4 regions of the Dryocola baronae genome follow, and region 1 is predicted to be linked to each of the others. Evidence: predicted binding sites of a transcription regulator. Region 1 holds the regulator's gene; each other region holds the start of a gene.
The links. The regulator LexA, encoded in region 1, represses DNA repair genes until DNA is damaged. The targets are predictions, from matches to a motif close to TNCTGTATGTACATACAGNA.
Positions count from the first base shown of each region.

Region 2: sbmC (DNA gyrase inhibitor SbmC) is a predicted target of LexA. The motif match lies at 2,479-2,498, and genes of this name have one in related genera.
Region 3: ACSPHG_RS13345 (metal-dependent hydrolase) is a predicted target of LexA. The motif match lies at 2,597-2,616, and genes of this name have one in related genera.
Region 4: metR (HTH-type transcriptional regulator MetR) is a predicted target of LexA. The motif match lies at 2,193-2,212, and genes of this name have one in related genera.

Region 1 covers NZ_JBINNY010000001.1:334,165-338,376, forward strand. The annotation lists gene plsB (glycerol-3-phosphate 1-O-acyltransferase PlsB) at 1-1,551, opposite strand, end outside; gene ACSPHG_RS01575 (diacylglycerol kinase) at 1,735-2,103, shown strand; gene lexA (transcriptional repressor LexA) at 2,223-2,831, shown strand; gene dinF (MATE family efflux transporter DinF) at 2,921-4,212, shown strand, end outside.
Region 2 covers NZ_JBINNY010000001.1:1,787,265-1,791,476, reverse strand. The annotation lists gene ACSPHG_RS08330 (cobyric acid synthase) at 1-199, opposite strand, end outside; gene ACSPHG_RS08325 (DUF496 family protein) at 309-629, opposite strand; gene ACSPHG_RS08320 (FUSC family protein) at 798-1,856, opposite strand; gene sbmC (DNA gyrase inhibitor SbmC) at 1,986-2,456, opposite strand; gene dacD (serine-type D-Ala-D-Ala carboxypeptidase DacD) at 2,624-3,790, opposite strand; gene sbcB (exodeoxyribonuclease I) at 4,033-4,212, shown strand, end outside.
Region 3 covers NZ_JBINNY010000001.1:2,828,069-2,832,280, forward strand. The annotation lists gene ACSPHG_RS13325 (fructosamine kinase family protein) at 1-203, shown strand, start outside; gene ACSPHG_RS13330 (YniB family protein) at 239-775, opposite strand; gene hxpB (hexitol phosphatase HxpB) at 939-1,607, shown strand; gene kduD (2-dehydro-3-deoxy-D-gluconate 5-dehydrogenase KduD) at 1,756-2,517, shown strand; gene ACSPHG_RS13345 (metal-dependent hydrolase) at 2,633-3,223, shown strand; gene ACSPHG_RS13350 (L-cystine transporter) at 3,356-4,212, shown strand, end outside.
Region 4 covers NZ_JBINNY010000001.1:215,335-219,546, reverse strand. The annotation lists gene metE (5-methyltetrahydropteroyltriglutamate--homocysteine S-methyltransferase) at 1-2,004, opposite strand, end outside; gene metR (HTH-type transcriptional regulator MetR) at 2,244-3,197, shown strand; gene ACSPHG_RS01015 (carboxylate/amino acid/amine transporter) at 3,085-3,984, opposite strand; gene yigL (sugar/pyridoxal phosphate phosphatase YigL) at 4,179-4,212, opposite strand, start outside.

The DNA of each region.
Region 1 (4,212 bases):
GTTAATGCGCACCATCAGCTCGGCGGCGATTTCGTTCACCGTTGGCGTTAACCACGCCGGGCGCACCGCTTCGATCGGATCGATTGAGTCGCGCCATTCCGGCACGCGCTGGTTCAGGAAGGTCATCAGCGGCATAGGTTCGCCGAAGTTAACGTAGCCCTGGCCCAGATTACGCAGCTTGCTCAGGCCGCGCAGCATCGACATAAAGCCTTCTTTCTCTTTCGTCGCGCCGCGCAGTTCCTTGGCGTAGGTGCCCACTTCCATCACGTGTTCGTAACCGATGTAAATCGGCACCAGCGTAATAGGGCGGGTACCGCCGCGCAGCATGGCCTGAATCGTCATCGACAGCGTGCCGGTTTTCGGGTCAAGCAGGCGGCCGGTCCGCGAACGGCCCCCTTCCACGAAGTATTCCACCGAATAGCCACGGCTAAACAGCTCGCCGAGATATTCGCGGAACACGGTGGAGTACAGCTTGCTGCCCTTAAAGGTACGACGAATAAAGAACGCGCCCAGGCGGCGGAAAATCGGGCCAGCCGGCCAGAAGTTCAGGTTGATGCCCGCCGCGATGTGCGGAGGCACCAGCCCCTGGTGATAAAGCACATACGACAGCAGCATGTAGTCCATGTGGCTGCGGTGGCAGGGCACATACACGATTTCATGGCCGTCGTGGGCGAGCTGGCGCACGCGCTCGGCGTTGTGAACGTTGATGCCCTGATACAGGCGGTTCCACGTCAGGCCCAGCACGCGGTCGGTCAGGCGCACGGCTTCATACGAGAAGTTCGCCGCAATCTCTTCCATAAGCGCGACCGCGTTTTGCTGGGCCTTCTCGTGGGAGATTTTCTTACTGCGCGCTTCATCTTCGACCGCTCGCGCGATTGCTTTTGATGCCAGCAGTTTATTAAACAAATCCTGACGCACCGGCAGGCGCGGCCCGACGGTGGCTAAACGCTGGCGAGCAAAGTGCATGCGCGCTACGCGAGCCAGTTTTTGGGCGATTTTTTTATCCGTGCCGTGGTCGGTTGCCATCTGGCGCAGAGAGACCGGCGCGGAGAAACGCACAAAGCTATCGCGACCAAGCCAGGAAACCGCGAAGAATTTCTGAACGCCGTTGAGCATTTTTAACGGCGGGTTGATTTCGCCTTTCTCACGGCCCGGCGAACGGCCAAACATCACCGATACCGGCACCATCTGAACGTCCAGATTCGGGTTATTGCGGTGCAGATCAAGATAGTCGTGGAAGAGCTTAATTGACTCTTCTTTCGGCGTGTAATAAGTGAAGACGCGCGGGCCACCGTGAATAAAGACATAGCGCGGCAAAACCGCTCCGTCGATTTCAAGCGGTTCCAGCGGGTCGGGTAAATCATGTGCGAGGCATTGCGCGCGTAGCGTCAACAAGTCTGCCTTAGAGTTATAAGGCAGAACGTACATAATTGGGCGAGTTGTATCCAGGCCCAGTTCGGCTTGTGGATCAGCCGGTATGGACTTGCTTTTTACCAGGACGCCTAATGGTAAATTAAGTAATTTGTAGTAGATTCTTGGCCAGCCTGACATAAACGATGTAAAGCCTCAGGTTAATAATGCAAATTCGCCGCAAGAATATCAGAAACTGCATAAGATTTCTGTGGCGTTGCGATTTTACCCACCATCCTCCTGGTTGCCGTTTCCATGGCAGAAACCTGAAGAAGGTGGGCACTGATAAGCATTGACGCTTTTATTTTAAAAAGGTTTCCAAAAATGGCGAATAACACCACTGGGTTCACTCGTATTATCAAAGCCGCGGGCTATTCCTGGAAGGGCCTGCGCGCCGCCTGGATAAACGAAGCCGCCTTCCGCCAGGAAGGGGTTGCCGCGGTTATCGCTATCGCCATTGCCTGCTGGCTGGACGTTGACCCTATTACCCGCATTCTGCTTATCGGCTCCGTTGTGCTGGTTATGATTGTTGAAATTCTCAACAGCGCCATCGAAGCGCTGGTCGACCGCGTGGGCACGGATTACCACGAGCTTTCAGGCCGGGCGAAGGATATGGGTTCCGCCGCCGTATTGATCGCTATTATCCTCGCAGTTGTCACCTGGGTCACGCTGCTGTGGCAGCATATGCGCTAATTTGCGAGAGGCTTTCCAGATTGCGATAAGTGCCTGGTTTTTTGCTCAATTTGTGGTTTCAAATTCGCCTTTGACTGTATATACTCACAGCATAACTGTATAAACACCCAGGGGGCGGAATGAAAGCTTTAACTACCAGGCAGCAAGAGGTGTTTGATCTCATTAGGGATCATATCAACCAGACCGGCATGCCACCTACGCGTGCCGAAATTGCTCAACGTCTGGGGTTCCGTTCTCCAAACGCTGCAGAAGAGCACCTTAAGGCGCTGGCTCGTAAGGGCGTAATCGAAATTGTCTCGGGTGCCTCACGCGGCATCCGCCTGCTGGTTGAAGAAGTGACCGGCATTCCTCTGATTGGCCGCGTTGCCGCCGGTGAGCCGCTGCTGGCGCAGCAGCACATAGAAGGCCATTACGACGTTGACCCGTCCCTGTTTAAGCCTAATGCAGACTTCCTGCTGCGCGTAAGCGGCATGTCCATGAAAGACATCGGTATTCTCGACGGCGACCTGCTGGCGGTACACAAAACTCAGGACGTGCGTAACGGCCAGGTGGTTGTGGCGCGTATCGACGACGAAGTGACCGTCAAACGTCTTAAGCAACAGGGCAATACCGTGCAGCTGCTGCCGGAAAACAGCGAGTTCGAACCTATCATCGTCGATCTCCGCGAGCAGAACTTCAGCATTGAAGGCCTGGCCGTCGGCGTGATCCGCAACGGCGACTGGCTGTAGTCCCGATTACGTGCCCTCGCACTAGGTGATGCGCGCCCGCCGCGCATCACCGTCAAACTTCGTGTCTTTTACTCGTCCTGGAACCCCCCATGCGTTTCTTCTCGACGACGGATAAAGCGCTCTGGCGCCTCGCGTTACCGATGATTTTCTCCAATATCACCGTGCCCCTGCTGGGCCTGGTCGATACCGCCGTTATTGGTCATCTGGACAGCCCCGTTTATCTCGGCGGCGTGGCGATTGGCGCAACGGCAACCAGCTTCCTCTTTATGCTGCTGCTCTTTCTGCGCATGAGCACCACGGGCTTAACGGCCCAGGCCTTTGGCGCGAACAACCCGGCGGCGCTGGCCCGCGCGTTGGTTCAACCTTTGCTGCTGGCGCTGGTCGCCGGTATCGCTATCGTCGCGCTGCGCTACCCGCTGATTACGCTTGCCTTAAATATCGTCGGTGGGAACGAGCAGGTGCTAGAGCAGGCTCGGCGCTTCCTCGAAATCCGTTGGCTAAGCGCCCCCGCTTCTTTAGCAAACCTCGTGCTGCTTGGCTGGCTGCTCGGCGTGCAGTATGCCCGCGCCCCGGTGATCCTGCTGGTGGTCGGCAACGTGCTGAACATCGTGCTCGATCTCTGGCTGGTGATGGGCCTGCATATGAATGTGCAGGGCGCGGCGCTGGCAACGGTGGTTGCGGAATACGCTACCTTTATCATCGGCCTGCTGATGGTGAAAAAGGTGCTGGGCATGCGCGGCATCGACTTTACGATGCTAAAAAATGCCTGGCGGGGGAATGTCCGCCGTCTGCTGGCGTTAAACAGGGACATCATGCTGCGCTCGCTGCTGCTGCAAATCTGCTTCGCCTCGGTGACGATTCTGGGCGCGCGTCTGGGCAGCGAAGTGGTGGCGGTCAACGCCGTGCTCATGACGCTGCTGACGTTTACCGCCTACGCGCTGGACGGCTTTGCCTACGCCGTGGAGGCGCATTCAGGGCAGGCCTATGGCGCACGTAACGGCGGCCAGCTGCTTGACGTATGGCGGGCGGCCTGCCGCCAGGCGGGTATTGTCGCCCTGAGCTTCGCGGTTGTGTACGCGCTGTTTGGTGAAAACATTGTCGCCATGCTTACGTCACTGCCGGAGCTACAGCAGCAGGCGGACCGCTATCTGCACTGGCAAATTGTCCTGCCGGTGGTGGGGGTGTGGTGCTATCTGCTCGACGGCATGTTTATTGGCGCAACGCGCGGTGCCGAGATGCGCAACAGTATGGCGATTGCGGCATTGGGCTTTGGCCTGTCGTTACTGAGCGTGCCATGGCTTGGTAACCACGGCCTGTGGCTGTCAATTGCGGTATTTCTTGCACTGCGTGGACTGTCTCTCGGCTGGATTTGGCGTCGCCA
Region 2 (4,212 bases), 1.5 Mb from region 1:
CTGCGGCCTCGGCCTGGAATATCTGCGCGCGCCCCATCTCTTTGCCGTCGGGCGTGATGCCCGAGTTGAGCGCCATGTTCTGGGACTTAAACGGCGCGGCGCGCAGGCCGTCCTGCATGAAGATGCGGCACAGCCCCGCCGTCAGCACGCTTTTGCCCACGTCCGAAGCGGTTCCCTGAATCATAATGGCCTGGGCCATACTCTCTCCCGTACAAAAAAAAACCCTGTCAGCATGACGCTTACAGGGTATCAGGAACATCGCAGTATTCATCAGTTTGATGGTACTGAGAGGCAAGCTGCTGCCGGGTTTATTCTGGCTTCAGTTCGCCCATCGCTTTGAGCTTTTTAGAGATGTCGCGACGTTCTTTGGACAGCTCGGCGTTTTTGATGATGTAGTCATCAACGCGGTCTTCGTAGTCGGTCTTCATGCTGGCAATGATGCCCTGAATCGCTTCGATGCTCATGCCCGGCTTGATGTAGTCGCTCAGGTTGTCGAGCAGCAGAACACGTTTTGAGTTATCGCGGATTTTTTTCTCAACGTCCTGGATTTCACGTTGCAGCTTGTTCTTACGACGGAACAGACGCACAAACTCCAGAACGTCCTGGAATGAAGGCTTAGTATTTTCCATTTTTACACCCCTACTTATTTCATACTCGGATTCGTTAAGGCAACCGCCATAAGGCGTACCATAAAGGTAGCGGCTGCCGTTGACAATAATTTATCAGTGACTTGCCCTATCTTACCCTCAATTGCTGCTGAATCGAAACCAGCATTGCAAAAGCTGGGCTCTCGCGCATTACTTACGCAGCGCGCGACAGATAAGCTGCGACAGCAATTCAAGCTGCCGCGCCAGTTCCAGGCTAAGCCAGACATAACCGTGAATCGGCGTTTCCTGAAGCGTACCGCCCTGCCCTTCCTGCATCAGCTGACGCAGTTCGCTGACAATTTCATTGAGCTTTTCGGTATTGGCAGAGATGGGGGACGGATTGCCCTCCTGCAAGGCCCGCGCTATCGCGCCGAGGGTTTTATGCGTCATCTGCTGAGTGTCGCGCAGGGTGCGCGCGTTGATCATCAGGAAATGGCTGGCCCGCGACGCCCAGTAGGCGTTGATTTGCAGCTCCAGGGTACAGACCATATTGCGACTCACTTTCTGAATCGCTTCGAAAATCGATTTCTGAATGTGGGTTTCTTTGCTGCTCGGCCCGATCAGCGCGCGCATTTTTACCACGTCGTTCAAAATCGCGTTCAGCGGTTTTTCTAAGCGCGGGCGCTCCAGCAGGTTCGGCGAGAACCCGGCGTTGTAGATGCGGCTAAACGCGGAGACAAAGTTCGCCATCTGGATGCGCCAGTGGATGAACGCCCGTTGAGGATAGATGCTGGTGAACAGCATCGCCAACAGCGAGCCGAAAATCACGTCGCCGCTGCGCCACAGCGCAATTTCCATGTCGCCCGCCGGTGCGCCGACGACGACGGAAAGCGTGATACCGATAAGCAACGCCTGGTAAGGACGTTTACCGAGGGCCAGAAAGCCGCACAGGAACATGGCGACGGCACACCAGATCAGCATTAAGGGCAACGAATAAAGCTCAAGCTTCAGCGCCACAAGGCCAAGCGCTGCCCCAAAGATCGTGCCGCCGATGCGCTCGAACGCGCGGGGAACCACGTTGCCCCAAAACGAGATCGGCCCCATCACCACCACAAGGGTAATCAGCGGCCAGGTGCCTTCCGGGATGTTAAGCATGCGGACAAGCAGAAACGTCAGAATAAACGCCAGCGCGATGCGGATCCCATGTACCGTGCGGTAGTGGCGATAAACTCGCATTTCTAAAGGACTAAGGGATTTGTCGGGGCGCACACCCGTCTCCTGAAACCAAAAGCGCGATTGTATCAGACTAATAGCCAACACCCGAAAACCGAGATTTCCGGGTATTTGGTATAGATCAATACAGCGAACAATTTAGCCGTTGCAATTTATAGGAAGGTATTAACGCTTACTGGCAACCGGCACATACATATCAATTTCCCAGACGCCGCTTTCGGAGCCGTCGTTGAGGTAATGCTCGAAGCAGGCTTTGCCGGTCATCTGAAAACGACTGTCGCCCACCAGCTTTTCAAAGAAATCATTCCAGGGTTTGGCAAAATCATTGTTATCAACCGTTGCCCGGGCAACGGCATATTCGCCGCCTTCGATGTGCGTGATCATGACGCCTTCGCTGTTTTCCGGTATGACGAAATCCTCCGGCACGCTAAGTACCGTGTCACATCTGAGCTTTTCAGGCGGAATCTCGTCGGGGTTGTCGTAATAGACCGCCAGCCACTCGTTACCGGCAAGATTCTGCGATTTGACCCACAGCGCCAGCTGTTTAAAACCCTGCTGAACGGTCTGCTCCCAAGGGCCAACCATATGGAAACCGGCGACTTTACGACCCGGAACCTGTTGAACGTTGAATTCCATGCATCCTCCAGAGAAGTTAATATACTGTATATCTATACACTACATTACAGAAGTGTCGCCGCTCCCGCGAGTCCAGGATGATTATTTTGCGAGCAGGATCGACTTTTAGTTTAGGCAAAAAAAACGAGAGAGGATCGCTCCTCTCCCGTTATTCCTTCTCAGGGAATTCAGAGTTTTTGATGCAGGTAATCGCTAAAGCGCGACAGCATGCCGCCCTTCTTCACGTCGCCGAGCGCCACCAGCGGCCAGTGGGCGATGAGCTTGTCACGATCGTAGAGCTGGATTTCACCAACGCGCTGGTTTGCCGCCAGCGGCGCTTCCATATCCTCACGATCGAGCATGTATTTGGCTTTGATATTCGGGACTTCGGCCTTTGGCAGCGCCATAAATACGTCCTGGTTGGTGCCGACCTCAAAGGTGTCCGTGTCGCCATACCAGACGTGCTCCGCGCCTATTTTTCTGCCTTTATGCAGGATTTGCACGGTGTCGAAATTATCCTGGCCCCAGTGCAACAGCTTGCGGGCCTGGTCCTCACGGCCCTTCGGGCTTTCTGCCCCCATCACCACGGCGATAAGGCGACGCTTGCCGACCACGCTTGAGGCAATCAGGTTAAAGCCTGCGCCGGAGGTGTGGCCGGTTTTCAGGCCGTCGACGTTGAGGTTTTTATCCCACAGCAGGCCGTTGCGGTTCTGCTGGGTGATACCGTTCCACGTCAGGCTGCGCTCGCTGTACATGTGGTAGAACTCCGGCTCGCCGTGAATGATGGCGCGCGACAACACTGCCAGATCGTAGGCCGAGCTATGCTGGCCCGGCGCGTCCAGGCCGTGAACGGTTTCAAAGTGGGTGTCGCGCAGGCCCAGCTGCGACACGTATTTGTTCATCATAGCGACAAACTGCGGCTCGCCGCCCGCTACGTGGTCGGCCAGCGCCACGCAGGCATCGTTACCGGAATCGATGATCAGGCCACGGCTCAGATCGCGCACGGTCAGCCTGTCGCCCGGTTTTAAAAACATCAGCGATGAGCCGTTAAACACCGGGTTGCCCTTCGCCCAGGCGTCGGTACCCACGGTCACGATATCGTCGGCGCTGATGCGCTTGCTGTCGATGGCGCGGTCAACGACGTAGCCGGTCATCAGTTTGGTGAGGCTCGCCGGGTTGCGTTGCACATGCTCATTTTGCGCGGTCAGTATCTGCCCGGTGGTGTAGTCCATCAATACCCATGAACCGGCCTGAATCGGTGGCGGAGGCGGGACGTTGACGAAAGTATCGTCAGCAAACGCGGACTGAGCAGCAAATGATATGAGCGAAAAAACAACAAACTGGCGGATCTTCAACGATATATCCTCAACAACATTAATTTCAGCCGCTCGTTTTACTGGATTTAACATTTTTTTTCGCGCCTAAATTGAAAGCGGATATGACTTAAGTCCATTTTTAAGCCGTGGCTGAACGGGTTGACCTGCCCGGACGTGCGTCAGAGAATGGTATTAATCCTCAAAGGTTTGCCTTTATCCGCTACACTAGCGGATCGCGATGACCGCCACGGCGAAGCCAGCAAAATGGACAGTTTTATACGATGAAAAATGACGCTCAGCAGCCCACGTTCCTCTTCCACGATTACGAAACCTTCGGCAAGAGCCCGTCGCTAGACCGCCCGGCGCAGTTCGCCGCCATCCGCACCGACGACCAGTTCAACGTTATCGGCGAGCCGGAAGTGTTCTACTGCAAGCCCGCGGACGACTATCTGCCGCAGCCG
Region 3 (4,212 bases), 2.5 Mb from region 1:
GTGACCTTGCGATGCTACCGCTGCATCCCGACCAGCCGCCGCAAATCTATGACGGCTACCAGTCGGTGTCGCCGCTCCCGGCGGGTTTTCTTGACCGTCAGCCCATCTACCAGCTTTATACGCTGTTGAATCGCGCCATACTTTTTGGCGGCCAACACCTGGTCACCGCGCAAAAGGCGCTGGATCGCGTGCTTGCTGCTTAAAAGAATGAAGCCACTCACGAAAGAGTGGCTTTTTGCTAGATGAAGCCGAGAAGCGAGAAGAAGAAGTAGCCCGCAACGATCACAATGACCGGCAGGATATAAAGAGGGAAAATTTGCAGGAAGATCGTGTGGCGTGGCACAACGATTTTGGCATCCAGCTGCTCTTTGGTTAGCCCTTCTGGCCCCTTTGCCTGCTCCAGTATCAATTGATCCTGCACCCCTTCGCGCAAAAACTTTGCCTGGCGGCTCATGCGCGCGCCGGAAGCCTGCAGCGCCAGCCCGACGAAAATCAGCGCAAAAATCACCCAAAACAGCACGTTTGTATGCTGGTGGAACTCCGGCTGCGGCGAGTTGTACCAGAAGAAATTCAGGAACGGCGTATTAAAACGCATCATCTCAATCATTACGTGCGCGAAGTCCAGCATTACGGCGTTTATGCCCGCCTGCTTCTCGCTGTGTTCATACATAAATTTCAGAATCGAAATTAACGTTGATACCACTGCGGGTATGAAAATCACCCAACCGGCAACGCGTTTCAGCACTGCAATGCGTCCAGCTTGTTGATACGTCATTCTTTCCCCTTGGTTAAGACGTAACTTACTGGCACAAAGTCTACCTTGTCTCACCGTATTTCGCCTGAGCTTTGCAGGCGAAATTCACAAAAGCGGTGGCGTCTGCCGACTTTTCCCGCTATTCATAGGGCAACTTTTAAATGGGTAACGACAGGAGTCTACAATGGCCGATACGCGCCGGGTTTTAGCCGCAATTTTTGATATGGATGGTTTACTGATTGATTCAGAGCCGTTATGGGACGAGGCCGAGCTGGAGGTTATGGCCAGCATCGGCGTGGACATAACCCGCCGCAACGAACTGCCCGACACGCTCGGCCTGCGCATCGACCTCGTTGTTGACCTGTGGTTTAGCCACCAGCCGTGGAATGGCCCATCGCGGGAAGAAGTTACCCAGCGGGTCATTGCCCGCGCGATTACCCTGATTGAGGAACGCCGCCCGCTGTTGCCCGGCGTGCGTGAAGCCATCGCCCAGTGCAAGGCACTTGGTCTGAAGGTCGGCCTCGCCTCCGCGTCACCATTACATATGCTTGAACGCGTGCTGGAAATGTTCGACCTAAGAGAGCAGTTTGACGCGATTGCCTCCGCGGAACATCTGCCTTACAGCAAACCGCATCCGCAGGTTTATCTCGATGCGGCGGCGAAACTGGGTATCGATCCGCTGTCATGCGTCACCTTTGAAGACTCCGTTAACGGGATGATCGCCACCAAAGCCGCTCGCATGCGCTCCATTGTTGTTCCCGCTGAAGAAAACCGCAGTAATCCGCGCTGGTGTCTGGCCGACGTTAAGCTCGACTCCCTTTTGTCGCTTAGCGCCGCCGACATTACGGGATAACATTTCGGGGCGGTTTAAACCGCCCTTTTTTAAAATCTCGCCGCATCATATTTTGAAACGCCATTTCAAATAAATTTGTAATTCTGCTAACCCCTACCTATCCTATTGATATACGCGCTGCTGCGCTCTCTATATATATGGGGTAGATATGATTCTCGACGCTTTTAATCTGCAGGGTAAAGTGGCTCTGGTCACGGGCTGTGACACCGGGCTGGGTCAGGGGATGACGCTCGGACTCGCCGAGGCCGGATGTGACATCATTGGCGTGAACCGCAAAATCCCTCACGACACGGCAGAAAAAGTGCTGGCGCTGGGCCGCCGCTTTACCGCAATCCAGGCGGATCTGAGCCAGCCGGGCGTTATCCCAGGCATTGTCGAAGAAGCTGTCGCAAGAATGGGAAGAATAGATATCCTGGTGAACAACGCCGGAACGATTCGCCGCGAGGACGCGCTTGAATTCAGCGAAAAGAACTGGGATGACGTGATGAACCTGAACATCAAATCCGTGTTCTTTCTTTCGCAGGCCGTGGCGAAGCAGTTTCTCAAACAGGGCGGCGGCGGAAAAATCATTAATATCGCCTCAATGCTCTCTTTCCAGGGGGGGATTCGCGTGCCTTCTTATACGGCATCAAAAAGCGCGGTATTAGGCATCACACGCCTGCTGGCAAACGAATGGGCGCAGCACAACATTAACGTCAATGCGATTGCCCCGGGCTACATGGCGACTAACAATACCCAGCAGCTTCGCGACGATGAGGCCCGCAGCCAGGAAATTCTCGACAGAATCCCGGCGGGCCGCTGGGGTAAACCGGAGGATTTACAGGGTGCCGCCGTGTTCCTTGCGTCCGATGCCGCGAACTACATCAACGGTTACACCCTCGCCGTTGATGGCGGCTGGCTGGCGCGATAGCATCGCCCGCCGCCGGAGAAACGGGCGGTGAATAAAATGTTACAGCGTCACCTCTTCCGCCCACTGTATAAAAACCCTATACTGGATGAATCGACAGTTTCATCCGGGTAGTATCATGACGGCGGAAGGCCATCTGCTTTTTTCCATAGCCTGTGCAGTTTTTGCCAAAAACGCCGAACTCACGCCCGTTCTGGCGCAGGGTGACTGGTGGCACATCGTGCCGTCTGCGATCCTGACCTGCCTGCTGCCGGACATCGATCACCCAAAATCGTTTTTAGGGCAGCGCCTGCCGTGGATATCAAAACCCATCGCGCGCGCCTGCGGGCACAGGGGCTTTACCCACAGCCTGTTCGCCGTCTTTGCCGGGCTTGCCCTGTTCTATTTAAAGGTGCCCGAAAGTTGGGTAATACCAGCGGATGCGCTACAGGGGATGGTGCTCGGTTATCTGAGCCATATTCTGGCCGACATGCTGACGCCTGCGGGCGTGCCGTTGCTATGGCCCTGCCGCTGGCGTTTCCGGTTTCCCATCGTCAGGCCGCAAAAGGGCAACCAGCTAGAAAGGTTTCTATGCATGGCGCTGTTCGGCTTCGCGGTCTGGATGCCCCAGAGCCTGCCCGAAAACAGTGCGGTACGCTGGTCGTCACAGATGATAAATTCGCTGCAAACCACCTTTAACAGCTTTTTAAATCACCATTTAGAACAATAATCAGACGAAACTATCCATTTCGTAATAAACAATTCCTTTTGAATATAAGTGACCCGCGTCTCATCTGATACGATTTACGGCATAAAGGTGGGCTAGCGCCCGCCTGCTTACAATAAATCAGGAGATACGGGGATGAATTTTCCACTTATAGCGAACGTTATCGTGTTCGTTATTCTGCTACTGCTGCTGGCGCAAACGCGCCACAAACAGTGGAGTCTTGCGAAAAAAGTGCTGGCGGGTCTGGTCGTCGGCGTGGTGTTTGGCATCGTGCTGCATGCTATTTATGGCGCGGACAGCCAGGTGCTGAAAGATTCCATTCAGTGGTTCAACGTGGTCGGCAACGGCTATGTCCAACTGCTGCAAATGATCGTTATGCCGCTGGTGTTTGTTTCTATTCTTAGTGCCGTAGCCAAGCTGCACAACGCCTCTTCGTTGGGTAAAATCAGCTTCCTGACCATCGGCACCCTGCTCTTCACCACGCTGATTGCAGCGCTGGTCGGCGTGCTGGTCACCAACCTGTTCGGCCTGACGGCGGAAGGCCTGGTGCAGGGGACTGCGGAAACCGCGCGTCTGAGCGCGATCGAAACCAACTACGCGAGCAAAGTTGCCGATCTGTCCGTACCACAGCTGATCCTCTCGTTTGTACCGAAAAACCCGTTTGCCGACCTGACCGGCGCAAGCCCGACCTCCATCATCAGCGTGGTTATCTTTGCGGCCTTCCTGGGCGTCGCGGCGCTTAAGCTGCTGAAAGACGATGCGCCAAAAGGCGAGCGCGTGCTGGTTGCCATCGACACGCTGCAAAGCTGGGTGATGAAGCTGGTGCGTCTGGTGATGCAGTTAACGCCTTACGGCGTGCTGGCGCTGATGACTAAGGTCGTTGCCAGCTCCAACCTGCAGGACATCATTAAGCTGGGCAGCTTTGTGGTTGCCTCTTACCTTGGCCTTGCAATCATGTTCGGCGTGCACGCCCTGCTGCTTGCGGTTAACGG
Region 4 (4,212 bases), 120 kb from region 1:
GCGGGACGTTTCGATGGTGATCACGTCCGCATCCAGCGCCGCGATGGAATCCATGATGTCGTTAAACTCGCAGTAACACATGTGGGTGTGGATCTGCGTATCGTCGCGCACCACTGCGGCGTTCAGGCGGAAGGCTTCCACGCCCCACTCCAGGTACGCCTGCCAGTCGGACTGGCGCAGCGGTAAACCTTCGCGCAGCGCCGGTTCGTCAATCTGAATGATGCCGATGCCTGCCGCTTCCAGATCCGCCACCTCGTCGCGCAGCGCCAGAGCGATTTGCTTCGCGATGGTTTCGCGGCTGACGTCCTCGCGCGGGAATGACCAGCACAGAATCGTCACCGGCCCGGTCAGCATGCCTTTTACCGGCTTGTCGGTCAGGGACTGCGCGTACTTCGCCCACTCAACGGTGATGGCTTCCGGGCGGCTGATATCGCCGATGACAACCGGCGGCTTCACGCAGCGGGAGCCGTAGCTCTGCACCCAGCCGTTTTGGGTGAAGACGAAGCCGTCCAGGTGTTCGCCGAAGTATTCCACCATGTCGTTACGCTCTGCTTCGCCGTGGACAAGTACGTCCAGGCCCAGGCGTTCCTGCTCGGCTACCGCCTGTTTGATGTGCTCGGCGATACCGGTGCGGTAGTTGTTGGCATCCAGATTGCCTTTTTTGAAGTCCAGGCGCAGGCCGCGAATTTCGGTGGTCTGCGGGAATGAGCCGATAGTCGTCGTCGGCCAGGCAGGCAGGTTAAAGCGCTGCCGCTGGGCGATTGCGCGAGCGGTGTAGTCGCTCTGACGCTGGCTGTCCTGGGCGGTAATCGCGGCCAGGCGTTTTTCCACGGCGGCGTTATGCACGCGCTGTGAGTGACGGCGAGCCTGAATCGGCGCGCTCCACTCAACCAGTTTTTCGGTGTTGCCGCTGTTCAGGGCGTCGCGCAGCAGCGCCAGCTCGGCGCATTTTTGCAGGGCGAAGGCGAACCAGCTTTTCACTTCCGCATCCAGGCGGGTTTCAACGCTGAGGTCGATCGGGCTGTGCAGCAGAGAGCAGGACGAGGCCACCCACAGGTCGCGTTTGCCGACCAGATTTTTAAGCTGAGCGTATTTCTCCGTCAGATCGGCACGCCAGACGTTACGGCCGTTAATCACACCGGCAGACAGCAGCCAGTCGGCAGGCAGCTTCTGATGGATCTCGTTGATGTCGTCTTTACCGTGGACGAAATCAACGTGCAGGCCCTGCACCGGCAGTGCGGTGATGGTATTCAGATTTGGCGTCACGCCCTCGAAATAGGTGGTCAGCAGCAGCTTCACGTTGCCCGCAAGCGCGTCATAAGCCGGTTTGAAGGCATCGAGCCAGGCCTGCGGCAGCTCCAGTACCAGCGCGGGTTCGTCGATTTGCACCCACTCGACTCCGCGTTTAGCCAGCTCCGCCAGAACCTGCTGGTAAACCGGCAGAATGTCTTTCAGCAGGCTCAGGCGGTCAAACTGTTCGCCCTTCACCTTGCCGAGCCAAAGATAGGTCACCGGCCCAAGCAGCACGGGCTTCACGCTGTGGCCCAGCGCCTGCGCTTCGTCCACTTCATCGAGCAGCTGTGTCCAGGTCAGCTTGAACTGCTGGCCCTTGGTGAATTCCGGCACCATGTAGTGATAGTTGGTGTTAAACCATTTGGTCATTTCGGCGGCGGCGGCCGGTTCACCCGTCGGCGCACGGCCACGGCCGATGCGGAATAAGGTATCGAGATCGACGCTGCCATCCGCATTCTGATGACGAGCCGGCACGTTGCCAAGCAGCAGGCTGGTGGTCAGAACGTGGTCGTACCATGCGAAATCGCCCACCGGTAGCAGGTCGACGCCCGCCTGTTTCTGCTGATCCCAGTGGCGTGCGCGCAGTTCACGGCCCACCGCCAGCAGCTCTTCCTGCGTGGTGTTGCCCGCCCAGTAGCTCTCTTGTGCTTTTTTCAGCTCACGCTTGAGGCCAACGCGTGGGAAACCGAGGGTGTGGTTTTTGATCGTCATTATTCTTTCCTCATTTAATTTAGGTAATCCAGATGGATTTCGGATTTAGGGAAGGCGGCAAGCTTGCTTATCCCCCCAGGAGCTTACTTAGGTAAGTGACTGGGGTAAGTAAGTGCAGCCAACGCACCATAAATTCGAAAGACGCTGGATTTAGCCATCCAGATGTTTACACATCCATAATCCGCAGGTACTGTATATTCCTCAAGCGCAATTTGTTCATGGCGAAGTGAAGGACTTTCATGATCGAGATAAAACACCTGCGGACGCTCCAGGCGTTAAGAAACTGCGGCTCGCTGGCCGCCGCCGCCGCCGCGTTACACCAGACCCAGTCTGCCCTCTCCCATCAGTTCAGCGATTTGGAGCAGCGGCTTGGGTTCCGCCTGTTTGTTCGTAAAAGTCAGCCGCTGCGCTTTACGCCGCAGGGTGAAATTCTGCTTGGCCTTGCCGAACAAGTTTTGCCGCAGCTAAGCCGCGCGCTTCAGGCGTGTAACGAGCCGCACCAGACCACGCTTCGCATCGCCATTGAATGCCATAGCTGTATCCAGTGGCTAACCCCGGCGCTGGAAAGCTTTAACCGGCAGTGGCCGCAGGTGGAGATGGATTTCAAATCCGGCGTAACCTTTGACCCGCAGCCCGCGCTTCAGCAGAGCGAGCTGGACATCGTGCTAACCTCCGACATCCTGCCCCGCAGCGGCCTGCACTATTCGCCGATGTTTGATTATGAAGTGCGCCTGGTGCTGGCAACCGACCATCCGCTGGCGGGCAAAGCGCGCATCGAGCCGGAAGATCTGAGCAGCGAAACCCTGCTGATTTACCCGGTACAGCGCACCCGTCTGGATATCTGGCGGCATTTTTTACAGCCAGCGGGCGTCAGCCCATCGCTGAAAAGCGTAGATAACACGTTACTGCTGATTCAGATGGTGTCGGCGCGCATGGGGATTGCCGCGCTGCCGCATTGGGTAGTGGAAAGTTTTGAGCGCCAGGGTCTGGTCGTTACCAAAACCCTGGGCGAGGGACTGTGGAGCCGGCTGTACGCCGCGGTGCGCGACGGCGAGCAGCGTCAGCCGGTAACCGAGGCGTTTATTCGCTCGACGCGCCAGCACGCCTGTGAGCATCTTCCGTTTGTGCGGAACGCGGAGCGACCCAATGGCGATGTACCCACAGCGAGGCCATTATCACCGTCCCACCTATAATAAAGCTCGGCCAGTGGGGCTGCTCCTGCCAGATGGCGAGGTTCACCAGCAGCCCTGCGGGCACGTGCACGTTGTTCATGATGCCGAGCGTACCGGCATCCACCTGCGTCGCCCCGTAGTTCCACATGAAATAGCCCAGCCCGGAAGCCACCACGCCCAGCCAGACGAGAATGCCCCATTGCAGGCCGGTGGTCGGCAGCTTCTGCGGGTTGCCCAGCGCGAACCAGGCGACGACCGCCACAACTGCCGCTCCGAGGTAAAACCAGGAGAACGCGCAGCGCTGCGGCATAGGCCGCGTTTCCATCAGGCGCTTGTAGCCCACCATCCCGATGGCGAAGCAGATATTCGCCGCCTGCACCAGCAGTAGGCCAATCCAGAAGTGATCGCTTACTTTGTCGTAGCGAATGATCGCCGCGCCAATCACCGCCAGCCCGGCGCTTAGGGCATATCCCCAGCGCAGCGGCCTGCGGCTCAGCAGATCATAAATTAGCGTGATGTAGAGCGGCGTAAGCACGGTAAACAGCAGAAATTCCGAGACCGTCAGGTAGAGATACGCCTGGAAGCTAAACAGGTACATCACGCCGAGTTGCAGCGCCCCCACCAGCATATACAGCAGCAGCGTTTTTGCACTGTAGCCCTTAAAACGGAGGAACGGCAGGAACACCAGCGCCGCCAGCCCCACGCGCATCAGCACGGAGAAATAGCTGTCGACGTGCCCGGCAAGGTATTCGCCGATGAGGCTAAAGGAAAAGGCCCACAGAATAGTGGTGATGATGAGTAACGGCACGATGGGATCTCAACAGGCAATTTATTCGCTATTGTAGCGAAGCTTGTTGGCAGGAGCTGAAGTATTTAGTTTACGAGTGATTACTTAATCGACAACATGGCGGATGGCGCTGCCGCTTATCCACCCTACGATTCGTGCAGACCGTAGGTCGGGTAGGCGCACATCGCCCCCCGACATCTCGCAATCAACAACGCTTAATCTTTGCCGAGGAACATCTTACGCAGGTAA